2 linked regions of the Tunicatimonas pelagia genome follow. The protein of the gene in region 2 interacts with the protein of the main gene of each other region in a pairwise test. Links are inferred from orthologs where the notes say so. Each region holds a gene or a part of one and is shown on either strand. Other genes may lie near its edges.

Evidence for each region. The genes of interacting proteins can lie anywhere in the genome.
Region 1: the proteins of P0M28_RS13025 (region 2) and ung interact in binary tests that used the Escherichia coli proteins (3 or more experiments, as listed by UniProt). The link is inferred for Tunicatimonas pelagia from one-to-one orthologs.

The regions. Positions count from the first base shown.
Region 1 is NZ_CP120683.1:3,790,437-3,796,004, reverse strand. Bases 2,632-5,568 are described here. They hold ung (uracil-DNA glycosylase), read right to left. Parts: upstream 4,463-5,568; coding sequence 3,800-4,462; downstream 2,632-3,799. Other genes in these bases: P0M28_RS16230 (O-methyltransferase), read left to right, coding at 4,919-5,568; apaG (Co2+/Mg2+ efflux facilitator ApaG/CorD), read left to right, coding at 4,523-4,909; lepB (signal peptidase I), read left to right, coding at 2,632-3,724. Also shown: P0M28_RS16265 (ParA family protein), read left to right, coding at 1-95; P0M28_RS16260 (ParB/RepB/Spo0J family partition protein), read left to right, coding at 150-1,061; P0M28_RS16255 (DUF5683 domain-containing protein), read left to right, coding at 1,058-1,744; dapB (4-hydroxy-tetrahydrodipicolinate reductase), read left to right, coding at 1,749-2,474; more of lepB, read left to right, coding at 2,609-2,631. UniProt on the Escherichia coli protein: Excises uracil residues from the DNA which can arise as a result of misincorporation of dUMP residues by DNA polymerase or due to deamination of cytosine.
Region 2 is NZ_CP120683.1:3,058,305-3,066,442, forward strand. What follows is about bases 5,262-8,138. They hold P0M28_RS13025 (nucleoside-diphosphate kinase), read right to left. Parts: upstream 6,972-8,138; coding sequence 6,552-6,971; downstream 5,262-6,551. Other genes in these bases: P0M28_RS13015 (segregation and condensation protein A), read left to right, coding at 5,262-5,308; P0M28_RS13020 (lysylphosphatidylglycerol synthase transmembrane domain-containing protein), read left to right, coding at 5,305-6,393; P0M28_RS13030 (S66 peptidase family protein), read left to right, coding at 7,112-8,138. Outside these bases: P0M28_RS12990 (cellulase family glycosylhydrolase), read left to right, coding at 1-42; P0M28_RS12995 (T9SS type A sorting domain-containing protein), read left to right, coding at 103-726; P0M28_RS13000 (TetR/AcrR family transcriptional regulator), read left to right, coding at 884-1,474; P0M28_RS13005 (alpha/beta hydrolase), read left to right, coding at 1,504-2,433; dxs (1-deoxy-D-xylulose-5-phosphate synthase), read right to left, coding at 2,430-4,340; more of P0M28_RS13015, read left to right, coding at 4,556-5,261. UniProt on the Escherichia coli protein: Major role in the synthesis of nucleoside triphosphates other than ATP. The ATP gamma phosphate is transferred to the NDP beta phosphate via a ping-pong mechanism, using a phosphorylated active-site intermediate.

The DNA.
Region 1 (5,568 bases), 730 kb from region 2 along the record:
CGGCTATTATTCACGATGCCGATAGCAAGGGCGCCATTAGTTATCTGAACCTAGCCAAAGAATTATTGGAAAGAAATCGCCAACTTGCGCGTTGATAGGTAAAATACGCATTGTTATCTATCGGCATAACAATAAAATTGAACGCCCAAATGAGTATCAATAAAACATCAGGAAGACCCACCCGCCGTAAGAATGCTTTAGGGCGCGGCTTAGGAGCACTGCTGGAAGATTCCTCCCAAGAACCTCAAGTGCGGGATAATCCCACTCGGGAATTTAGCTCAATCAACGAAATACCGCTGGACAGTATAGAAGTAAACCCGTTCCAGCCCCGTACTCATTTTGATAAAGAAGCACTGCAAGAGTTAGCTGACTCTATTATGATGCAGGGCATTATTCAGCCCATTACGGTACGCCTTATTGGTACTGACCGCTACCAGATTATTTCAGGAGAGCGACGGGTACAGGCGTCTAAGCTGGCCGGTCTAACCCTCATTCCGGCCTACGTTCGCAAGGCTAACGACCAGCAGATGCTGGAAATGGCTCTGATTGAGAATATCCAGCGGGAAAACCTCAATGCCATTGAAATAGCCCTGAGTTACCAACGGCTGATCTCAGAATGTGACCTGCGGCAGGAGCAACTAGGTGACCGAGTGGGTAAGAACCGCTCTACGGTTAATAATTATTTACGCCTGCTGAAGCTCCCGCCCGATATTCAGGCCGCTTTGCGCGATGCCCGGCTAACTATGGGTCACGCCCGAGCTCTGATTAATGTTGATACCATTGAACAACAACTGCATCTATTCCACCAAATTGTGCAGGAAGATTTATCGGTGCGGCAGGTAGAAGCATTGGTGCGGGAACTAGCTGCTCCCAAAAAGCCAAAACCTACGGCTACTTCCGCCGGAATGTCTTCCGAATTACAAGCGGTACAGAATCAGCTTTCTTCCCACTTTGGCACCCGGGTGCATATCAAAACTACGGGAAAGGAGAAAGGTGAGATTAAAATACCGTACCTATCTACCGAAGATCTGAACCGTATTCTTGACCTGCTGCAAACATGAAGTACGCCTTAGTGGGACTCATTCTGCTTATTATGACTCTGCTGAGCATTTCGGTAGCGTTCGCCCAGGAGGAGAAAGAAGAAAGTTCGCCCGATACGGTCACGGTAGTAGAGGATACCCTTCAGCTTCAACGGGGAGCGGTGGGAGTAAACAAACCCGGTACTGCAGCTCCTGACACCATCGTTATTGAAACCATAGCCGATCAGCACTCACCCCGTCGGGCGGCACTGTACTCAGCCGTACTACCCGGTTTAGGGCAAGCCTACAACGGAAAACCTTGGAAAATCCCAATCATCTACGGCGGTTTTATTACGATGGGGTACTTCATTATTCTACGCAATGATCAGTATCAGTTGTTTTTGAGGGCAAGAAATACGGTTAATAATGGAGGAGAGAATCCATTCTCAGTTTTCCCGCGCAGTCGCTATGCCAATAACGATGACTTTCAAAGTGCTATAGATAATTTTGGGAGAGAGCGGGAGTTCATGGTGATTCTAACTGCCGTACTGTACGGGCTCAATATAATGGATGCTATTGCGGATGCTCATCTCATTGAGTTTGACGTTAACCCGGACCTAAGCATGGATTTGAAGCCAATGGCCGGATCGGCCCTAGCGTACCACGATCATCTAACCCCCACAGTGCCAGCTTGCGGACTTTCTTTTACTATAAGTTTATATTAAGAACATGCGTATTTTACTGATCGGCTACGGAAAGATGGGTAAAACCATTGAGCAAATTGCGTTGCAGCGCAACCACTCCATGGTAGCCCGCATCGATCAGGATAATGCTGACGTTTGGGAAACACTTAACGGTGATTCAGTAGATGTAGCTATTGAGTTTAGCCAACCCGATGCAGCGGTTGCTAACATTCGCCACTGTTTGAGAAGAGGTATTCCGATTGTATCAGGAACTACCGGTTGGTTAGCACATCGGGAGGAAATAGAAACTTTCTGCCGCGAACAGGGTGGCACCTTTTTCTACGCGTCTAATTTCAGCATCGGAGTCAACTTATTTTTCCGACTGAACGCTCAGTTAGCGAAGCTTATCGGGGATTACCCGCAGTACCAGGCCAGCGTAGAAGAAACGCATCATACGGAAAAGCTAGATGCTCCCAGTGGCACGGCCATTACCATTGCCGAAGGAATGCTGGAACACCTACCGCTTACCAACTGGGTGCTGCAAGAGACAGAACAGGATAGGTCAGCAGCTCAACTGCCCATTCAGGCTAAACGTGAACCAGATGTACCGGGCACCCACCTAGTTCGCTATCAATCAGCAGAAGATACCATTGAGATAAAGCATACTGCCCATAGCCGGAAAGGCTTTGCCCTGGGAGCCGTAGTGGTGGCCGAATGGATTGTGCAGCAGCAGAAAAGCGGAGTGCTCACCATGAACGATTTTCTAAAATGATAGGTATTTCCTTTGAGGCACACTATTTTCGCAAGATTGCTGTTAACAGCATGTTTGAATTTTGTTTTTATAAGTAAAAATATAAGATTCAAATATGCTCTCATAGCAGGTAACGATATTTGAAATAAGCACGTATGGCAACATTTCTTAAGAAGAAGAAAGCAGAAGATCAGACTTCCGATACCCGTACTTCCCCGAAAGCTCCTAAGTCTAAAACCCGCGAATGGGTTGATGCGATTGTGTTTGCGGTAATCGCCGCTACTTTTATTCGATGGCTATTCCTGGAGGCTTTCACTATTCCTACTCCCTCAATGGAGAACTCGTTGCTAGTGGGTGATTTTCTGTTTGTGAGCAAGATGCACTACGGAGCCCGCACTCCGAAAACTCCGCTGCAAATGCCTTTGACGCATCAAAAAATTTGGGGCACGGATATTCCTTCGTACGTTGATTGGATTCAGCTACCCCAGTACCGCTTGCCGGGTTTTTCCCACGTAAAACGAGGCGATGTAGTGGTATTTAATTACCCCACCGAGCATCAGTACCCTACTGATTTGAAAACTAACTACATTAAACGTTGCGTGGCCGTTCCGGGCGATGTGATTGAAATAAAAGATCGGCAGGTGTACATAAATAACGATATTTTGCCCGACCCTCCTGGCGTACAGTATTATTACAACATCAAAACGGATGAAACTATCAATGATCGGATTTTTGATCGATATAAAATATCAGAATTTGATCGTGCTTCGGATGGTTACTACGTTCACATTACCCCTGAGGTAGCTCAGGAGTTTGAGAAACTACCCTTCGTAAAATCAGTAAGTCCTACGTATGTGCCCGAAAACCAAGTAAACCCTCAGATATTTCCTGACCCCAGCGTTTTCCTCTGGAACGAAAACTTTTTCGGCCCCTTGGAAGTACCCTCCGAAGGGCAGCAGATTGAGCTAACCAATGAAAATATCACCAAGTACGAGTACATCATTAAGTACTACGAAGGACACGACGAAGTAGAGAAGCGGGACGGAAAACTGTACATTGACGGAGAGGCAGTGGAGACCTATACGTTTAAGCAGAACTACTACTTTATGATGGGGGATAACCGCCATAACTCCCTAGATTCTCGCTTCTGGGGCTTTGTACCCGCCGATCATATTGTGGGCAAAGCCTTCTTCATCTGGCTATCTATCGATCCCAACGAGAGCTTCTTTAGCAAAATTCGCTGGAGCCGTTTGCTTAATTTGATTGAATGATTTTGGGTATTGGGGGTTAGATTTTAGGGATTAGGTCTTTTCTAATCCCCAAATCCTAAAACCCAACACCTAGTTTCACCACTCAATCTCTTCTTTGCCCTGTTGCTTCAGGTATTCATTGGCTTTCTTGAAGTGTTCGTTGCCGAAGAAGCCTCGGTCGGCAGCGAAGGGCGATGGGTGGGCCGACTTCAGTACGTGGTGTTTGCTTTCGTCAATAATGGCTCCCTTTTTTTGAGCGTACGCTCCCCACAGCAGAAAGACAATATTTTCCCGCTCATCTGAAACCTTCTGAATCACCGCATCGGTAAACTCTTCCCAGCCTTTCTTTTGGTGAGAACCAGCCTGCCGCGCCCGCACCGTAAGGGTAGAGTTAATTAGTAAAACTCCCTGCTGCGCCCAACGTTCCAGATTTCCACTATCCGGAATAGGTGTATCGTATTCATTTTTGATTTCCTTGAAAATATTTATGAGCGAGGGTGGTTTCGTAATGCCGTCCCGCACCGAGAACGCTAGTCCGTTAGCCTGCTTAGGGCCGTGGTAGGGGTCTTGCCCTAAAATGACTACTTTCACCTGGTTGAAGGGAGTAAGATCAAAGGCCCGGAAAATTTCCTTCCCCGGAGGGTACACCACCTGATTTTTATATTCGGAACGAAGAAACTCAGCCAGTGCTTCAAAATACGGTTTATTAAATTCGTCGGTTAGCTTTTCCTTCCAGGAAGGAGCAATGCGTACATCCATAGTGATTTGTGTAGTTTATTCTAAACTTATCGTTAACTTTCCGCGTAAATAAAAATAACTATGGTAACAGAAATCACAGAAGGCGTAAGGGTCACTGTTGAGACAGAATATCAACCAGAATATTCTGATCCCAGCCAAAGCCACTATGTGTTTACTTACCAAGTTGCTATTGAGAATAACAGTAATTTCACTGTAAAGTTATTACGTCGCCACTGGGAAGTAATTGATGCCGGATACCCTCAGCGAGATGTAGAGGGCGAAGGGGTAATTGGCAAGCAGCCCACTTTAGAGCCTCAGCAACAGCATCAGTACGTATCGGGCTGCAATCTTAAATCGGGAATTGGCAAAATGAAGGGTACTTTTCTTATGGAGCGAATTACCGACGGAAAGCAATTTCGAGCTGTGATTCCTGAATTCACCCTAATCGCCCCGTACCGGGTCAATTAAATTTTTTTCATGCTTTCGCTCTGGCAAAAGCGCTCGCTAGCTATAGGCTACTGGCAATACTGGCTTCACGCAGTCAACCAGCACGCTCTGCATGCCCCATTCATTTATCAGTTTTATCAGGATGTTATTCGCAACCGTAGCACCCATTCAGCTTTTGAGGCAATTGAACAGTACCGACGTAGCTTACTGGCATCCCAAGAAAACGTAACGTTTCACTCAATGGGGGCAGCTTCCCAGGTAGATCGGTCGAGCGACATTTCAGTAAAAAGGATTGCCCGTCACTCTTTGAGCAAGCCTCGGTTTGGCCGCTTCCTCTACCACCTTACTCAATTTCAGCAGCCCCGGTATATTGTAGAGCTGGGCACCTCACTGGGAGTTACTACCTTATATTTATCGTTGGCCGGCGACGACTGCGCCGTTTACACACTAGAAGGTTGCCACGATGTTGCTACCATTGCCCAGCAAGCTTTTCTAAATGTACAACGCCCAAACATTGAACTACGAGAAGGCAATATTGACCATACCCTGCCTCAACTGCTACAAGAAATTCCTCAGGTAGATTTGGCCTACATAGATGCTAACCATCGTTTTGAGCCTACGCTGAACTATTTTTCGCAGTTGCTGGCAAAAACCCATGAGCAAAGCATTCTAATTTTTGA
Region 2 (8,138 bases):
GACGGGGGTACTGGTGAGGCTTCGTTCACGCTTACTGTTTAGGAGAACGGCGGGGGTGGCGGAACAGCAACTTGTGATTTTGGCACTCCGTCGAGTAGTAGCTTGCCTTCGGTCGATAAAGTCTATAAAAACGTATACGTGCTGGGTTTGGGAGGGCCTGATCTCTCTAATATTGCTGAGTTGAGGATCAATTGGGCGAATGAGTCGTGGGGGAATGGTCTTTGGGAAATGGCATTTCAGACCAATAACGGTACACCGGCTTGGTGGACTGATCTTCGGGAAACTTCGTCTAATACATTTGCCTCAACTTCTCCATCGGTTACATTTATTAATTCTAACTTTCCCGGATTGAACGGTTCTTATTGGGTGACTTTAGATGATGGCAACTTCGTAATGGTTTCCAAAACCGATGACTTTGTAATCTACTTCAGCAACTCCAGCACTGCCCCACCTTGCGGAACTAATGCTCGCCGAGCTAGTGGAATAAAAGAGACCGTTTCGTCGCCTAATGATTTTGCTGAACCATTTGCAGTATATCCCAATCCCGCTACCGATTACCTAACGGTAGAAGGGGTAGAAACTGATGCCACCATCCGTATTCTCACAGTACTGGGGCAGGAAAAGGAGATCGTAAAAAGTCAGAATCGTATCGACGTAACCAGTTTCCAACCCGGAATGTATATTCTTGATATAAACGGAAGAAAATCTAGCTTTATCAAAGAGTAGTTCTACTAAGTTACCTCCAGCTAAGAAGGGTTGCTGAACTTTACAGTAACCCTTCTTTTTTGACTGCCATTGCAGAAAACTGCATACAGTGCAGTAAAGGATTGCTTCACACTGCTTTGATATTAAAATACCGATCGGTATCTTTGTGATAAGTATTATGAGAAATCCCGAAGCTACCCGCAAATTAATTATTGATAAATCGCTGGCTCTATTTAATACCCAGGGTTATCAAACAACATCACTGTCTGATATTACCGAGGCCACTGGAATGACCAAAGGGGCAATCTATGCTAATTTTAGCAATAAAGAAGATGTAGCTTCCGCAGCGTTTGATCGCGCAGTAGAGATCGTTTTAGGTAGAGTACGAGAATGTATCCGGGAGGCACCCACCGCCCCGCTAAAGCTTAGGGCAATACTGCAATATTATGAAAAATATGTTCTGAACCCGCCAATTCCGGGTGGTTGTCCAGTGTTAAACTCAGCAGTAGAGGCTGATGACAATAATCCTTTGCTGCGTACTAAGGTCGTCCGTCTGATAACCAAGATTAAAGATTCTCTCCGGCAGATTGTACACCGAGGGATTTTAGAGAAGCAGTTGCACGAAGATTTGGATGCGGACGCCTTCATAATGCTCTACTACGGGGCTATTGAGGGGGCAATTATGGTATCAAGGGTAGAAGGCGATCGGGATTCATTTGTTGATATGAGCCGATTTTTGACCCAGCTTATTGACCAATATTCGCTATAATTATTTATTAGAAACCAATCGGTATTTATATGAAACCTGCTGTCGTGATTCAAGGTGATGGAAAGAATATTAGCCGTCCGGCATCGCATCCCCGTAAATCTAACTGGAAGCTCACCTTCTTGAAAAAGAGTTTACCGATACTCCAGCATATTGCTCCCGGTAAAGTAGCCAAAATTATTTGGCAATATTTTGTTCGTCCGGGAAAGGCACGTTTTTCTGATGCACAGTCAGCCTTGGTAGAAAAAGCTGAGGTAGCAACAATGACGTATCATGGTCATGAGATTGTTACCTACCGATGGGGTGAGTCAGGACCCAAAGTACTGCTTTGTCACGGTTGGAGATCTAAAGCCGCTGATTTCCGCCGAATGATTGAAGCGTTAGTAAAGCAGGGCTACGTGGTAGAAGGTATCGATATGAAAGCCCACGGTAATTCGGAGGGTGAAGCCACCGCGTTACCTGAGTTTATCGAGATCTTTAAAGAGCACTACGTTAAAAATGCGCCTTACCACACCGTAATTGGTTACTCTTTGGGTGGTATAACCGCAGGTATGGTAATGACGGAAATCACTCCCAATTTACACCCTGAACATCTAGTACTTATGGCATTCCCACCCTACGTTCGCTATTTTTTCCGCGATATTGTTGAACAGGCTGGGTGTAACGAACAGGTTTATGAGCGGTTTTGTGGCTTCGTGGAGAAATATTATCACCAGACAGTAGACTATTACGATTTGCGAAAGAATCTGGCTCAGGTCACGGAGAGCAATATTTACCTGATTTACGATGAGGACGACCAAACTGTGCCGATCGCTAAAGGGGAAGAGCTATGGTCAGCTGTGCCCAACGCCACTTTTGTGCGAACCCAAAAAATGGGACACTATCAGATTATTGCTAACAGAAAGGTGATTGACTACATCGTCCAAACGATCAATCAGCCGGAGAAGGTTGCGGAAAGCTAAGCGATTACCCCCAATAATGATCGAACTTCTTGAGCGATACTAGCTGGGTCATAACCACATTCGGTATGCAGTTGAATCTGTTCACCATGCTCAACAATCTGGTCAGGAATACCTAACCGTTTCACTGAGGCAGTGTAGCCATGATCGACCATAAATTCTAAAACAGCACTACCAACTCCCCCCATTAGGCAGCCATCTTCCACCGTGATTACTCGAGTGAAGCGAGAAAATACTTCGTGAAGCAGAGCTTCGTCCAATGGTTTTACAAAGCGGAGATCATAGTGGGCTGGATGTACGCCTTCTTGAGCCAAAGCTTCACAAGCTTCTACTGCATAATTTCCGACGTGCCCGATAGTTAGTATCGCTACTTCTTCACCATCCTGTACACATCGTCCGGTGCCTACCGGAATTTCTTCTATTGGAGTACGCCAATTCGGCATCACTCCCTGTCCTCGGGGGTAACGAATTGAAAAAGCTCCTTCTTTGTATTGGGTAGCCGTATACATCAGATTGCGTAACTCAGCTTCATTCATTGGGGCGGAGACCACAATGTTGGGTAGGCAACGCATATACGCCAGATCGTACGCTCCGTGGTGGGTGGGACCGTCGGCTCCGGCGATTCCAGCTCGATCGAGGCAGAAAATTACCGGAAGTTTTTGGATACAGACATCGTGCACTACTTGATCGTAGGCTCGCTGCATGAAAGTGCTATAAATATTGCAGAACGGAATCAACCCCTGTGTAGCTAGCCCAGCCGAGAAAGTAACTGCATGTTGCTCGGCGATTCCCACATCAAATGCCCGGTCGGGCATTTCTTTCATCATAATATTCATTGAGGAACCCGAAGGCATAGCCGGAGTGATACCGACAATCTTCTCATTCTCCTTGGCTAATTCTACGATAGTTTCGCCAAATACGTGCTGGTACTTAGGAGGCTGAGGAGTATCGTGTACTTTCTTACGAATCTCTCCGGTTACTTTATCAAATTTACCCGGAGCATGCCACTTGGTTTGGTCTTTCTCGGCTTGCAAGTAGCCTTTGCCTTTTACCGTGACGCAGTGCAGAATTTTTGGCCCGGGAATCTTCTTCAAGTCCTCCATCACGCTGACCAGATGGTTCACATCGTGCCCATCTACCGGACCGAAGTAGCGTAGGTTAAGCGACTCAAATAGATTACTTTGTTTCAGTAAAAATGATTTGATGCTACTTTCTACCTTAGAAGCAATTTCTTGGGGATTCGTACCAAACTTACTTACTTTACCTAGTAACCTCCACACATCATCACGAACCTTGTTGTACGTCTGAGAGGTGGTAATATCCGTCAGATAATCCTTCAGTGCCCCCACATTAGGATCAATAGACATGCAGTTATCGTTCAGAACAATCAGCAGATTGGTATCTGAAACTCCGGCGTGGTTCATTGCCTCAAAGGCCATTCCCCCGGTCATAGCTCCATCACCAATCACGGCAATATGCTGCCGCTTTTTATCTCCTTGGTACTTAGAGGCTACTGCCATGCCTAATGCGGCGGAAATGGAAGTAGACGAGTGCCCTACCCCAAAAGTATCGTACTCGCTTTCACTACGCTTCGGAAAGCCCGAAAGGCCATTATACAATCGGTTGGTATGGAAATTATCTCGCCGCCCGGTCAGAATCTTATGACCGTAAGCTTGATGTCCCACATCCCAGACGAGTTGATCGTAGGGGGTATTAAAAGCCGAATGAAGGGCTACTGTAAGCTCAATAACTCCTAAACTGGCTCCGAAGTGCCCTCCGTAAACAGATACATTATCAACAATAAACTGCCGTAGCTCGGTGGCGAGTTGCACCCGTTGTTCGGCGGTTAAATGTTTAAGATCAGTGGGGCTATTAACAGTAGATAACAATTTGCCGGGTTTAATCAGCATAGTGAGTGGTTTAATGATGTGGTAAGAAAACTACCATTCAGTTCAATTGTTTATTCGGTTGGGTTGGCTGTAACTAATTGTACGAAAATGCAAAAGAACAGTTTTTTCACCAAACGGACAGCGAATTAGCCCGATTATATTATAAATTTGTGTTGGTCAACTCATAACTGGCCAGCTTTAATTTGATTTGCCTGACCAACTAAAGTAGCTCTGTTGTGAGTTTTGAAATTAAACTACCCTTATTCGAAGGCCCTTTTGATCTACTACTGTTCTTTATTGAGCGCGATGAGCTAGATATTCATGATATTCCGATCTCTACAATTACCAACGACTTTTTGAGCTATCTGCATGAGCTAGATCAAATGAACATTGAGGTAGCCAGCGAGTTTATACTGGTAGCAGCTACGCTGATGCGGATTAAAGCTAAAGTTCTGCTCCCTCGTCCGGTGCTGAACGAGGAAGGTGAAGAAATAGATCCGCGCGATGAGCTAGTTAAACATTTGCTAGAATACAAAAAGTACAAATCAGTGGTGCAGGAGTTAGCAGCGATGGAGGAGGAGCGTATGCAGCAGTACGAGCGAGGGAATGTGATGCAGGAGTTGCGGGCATTGGCGCAGGAGCAGCAGGTAGAAACCGAACTACAGCACGTAGATTTATATAAACTACTGAAAGTTTATGAGAAGGTGTGGGTTCGATTTACCGAAGAAAAAAAGGATAACTCGCACCGTGTAGTGCAGTATCCGTACACCGTAGAAGGGCAAAAGGGATTTATCCGACAGTTGTTAAGTAAGCAGCCTCGTGATGTCTCCTTTGTAACGATTATTGAACATAACCCGAATAAAATTGCGGTAATTTTTAACTTTTTAGCCATTTTAGAACTATTACAAATCAGTGAAATAACCATTAAGATTGGCGAAGGCTACAACAATTTTTGGGTATACCGAACGGAAGATGCGGAGCAGGCATGAATATTAATTCCAAAGAAATTTTTAAAACGCTTAATCCAAATAGAATCTGGGTTCCGGTACTGATTGGAGTCGGGATTGTAGCGTATCTATTCATCAGTGATCCTGATTTTTCGGCGGATAAGCTCAGCTTAATCTTTGATGCGGAGCTGTGGCCACTGTTTCTGGCTCTCTTAGTTATTCTTATCCGGGACACCGGCTACGTGTACCGGATTAAAGTGCTAACCAATCATGATCTTACCTGGGAGAGCAGCATCTACGTAATCATTCTTTGGGAATTTGCATCAGCCGTTACTCCTTCGGTGGTTGGCGGAACCACCATTGTGGTGTTTGTGCTCATGAAGGAGGGAATTAAGTTTGGGCGAGCCTTAGCTTACGTGATGCTGACGGCCATTCTGGATAACCTGTTCTTTTTAGTAATGTCGCCCTTGGCATTGCTGTATTCCAAACAGGAGTTGTTTCCCGATTCGGAAGATATGCAAGTGCAGCTAGGCAATAGCTTGCAGGTGCTCTTTCTACTAAGCTATAGCCTTATTGCGGTGTACACATCCATTATGGCTTATGCTTTGCTAATTCGTCCGCGAGGGTTTAAGTGGTTTTTGCTTAGGATTGGAAACCTTCCGTTTATCCGGCGGTGGAAGCACCATCTTAATAATCACGGTGATGAGGTGATTTTAGCTTCAAAACAACTACGCGGTAAACGCGGACGATACTGGATTTCTGTTTTGCTCTTCACTTTCCTCATTTGGATAGCCCGCTACGCAGTGCTGAATTGTTTAGTAACTGCTTTTGCGGAAGTAAGCTGGAGCGAACATCTGCTAATCTTTTGTCGCCACCTAATGATGTGGATTGTAATGCTGGTTTCTCCCACCCCTGGCAGTAGCGGTACCGCCGAGTTTTTCTTCAATCAGTTTTTCTACGAATTTTTGGGTGATTACACCATTGTCACCAACATTTTGTGGCGAATGCTCACCTATTATCCTTATTTGTTGCTGGGAGCAATTTTCCTACCTAGGTGGATAAAAAGAGTCTTTTTTAAGAAGAAAGAGGAAGAGAAGAAAGCACCTACCGTAGAAATACTGAAGTAGGTTACGAGAGTAGGTAGGGTATCTCTTTAATAAAACAGCCGAAGTCTCTTGCTCAGTGGCAAAAGACTTCGGTTGTTTTCGTTTTCTAGTGTGCGTTTTCAATGCGTTGACTATAATCCGCCCGGTTAAAAATACACCTCGGCAAAAGTTTGTAGGTGTTAAGACCGTTCAGTCTCAGCGAAGAAAAAGCTACCTTCTTGCTGCGCCGTTTCATCGGCATCGGAGCCGTGTACCGCATTGGCTTCAATTGACTTGGCGTAGAGTTTACGGATGGTACCTTCTTCCGCATCAGCCGGGTTGGTAGCTCCAATCAACTTACGGAAATCGGCTACCGCATTATCTTTTTCCAGAATTAATGCTACAATCGGCCCCGACGACATGTAGTCGGTCAGGTCGTTGTAAAACGGACGCTCTTTATGCACTTCGTAGAATTTTCCAGCGGTTGCTTTGCTAAGCTGCGTCTTTTTCATCGCCACAATGCGAAAGCCTGCTTCCTCCATCATTTTCAGAATTGCGCCAATATTGCCTTCCGCTACCGCATCAGGTTTAATCATAGAAAAGGTTCGGTTTCCTGCCATGTTTCTTAATTTATACTAACTTACAAATTGTGAATAGTTATCAGTGATCTGTATTCTGACTATCCATTGAAATCAACTTTATCTTGGCACAAAGCTAAGAGTTTATCTGCATCTTCCCGAATTTTTCCTAAAATTGATCTATGCACCGTCGCCAGTTTTTTCGTAAGACCACCGCTGCCTCGCTAGGCAGTTTTTTAGTTTCTTCCGCTTCCACCATTGCCCCGCCAACTACTCTAAAACCCAACCGTCTGAAAGAAGGGGATACCATCGGTTTAATCACCCCCTCCCGCTACCTGACTGAGGAAAAGCTGCGCGAATCGGTAGAAAACCTAGCCAAACTCGGCTTCCGGGTGAAGTATACCGAAAATATGCTGGTGAAGAAGGGCTACTTAGGTGGCACGGATCAGCAACGAGCCGATGATATTAACCAAATGTTTGCTGACGACAGTGTAGACGGAATTATGTGTGCGGCGGGCGGTTACGGCACTACCCGCTTACTTCCCTACTTAGACTACGATATGATTCGTAACAACCCAAAAGTGCTGATCGGCTACAGTGATATTACCGGACTACTCTACGGCTTGCACAGCCAAACCGGACTGATTTGCTTTCACGGACCAATGGGTACTTCGGATTATAACGATTATACCACCCAGTACTTCCGCCAACTACTAATGGAACCCCAAAACGAACTTACCTATCAGAATCCAGAAAGTATTAGTGAGGAAGAGTTGGTACCTCTCTATCTGCAAGACGAAGAAGATACTACCATCTCTACCGCTGAGCTCATTACTCTCTCGCCCGGCGTAGCTGAGGGAACGTTGGTAGGCGGAAACCTCACGCTGGTCAGCTCTATGTGCGGTACTCCCTACGATATTGATATGCGCGATAAGATTGTGTTTCTGGAAGACGTAGGCGAAGCTCCCTATCGTATCGACCGTATGCTCACCCAACTACTACTCGACCCCAATAAACTTCCGGCAGCCAAGGGTGTAGTGCTCGGCCTTTTCACCGACTGCGAAACCGACAATGAAGACAAATCCTTCTCCCTCGCCCAAGTACTCTACGACCGACTCGCTTCTCTCGGCATTCCCGTGCTCTACGGCCTGATGTTCGGTCACATCAAACGTAACGCAACGATTCCGGTTGGTATTCAGGCAAGGCTGG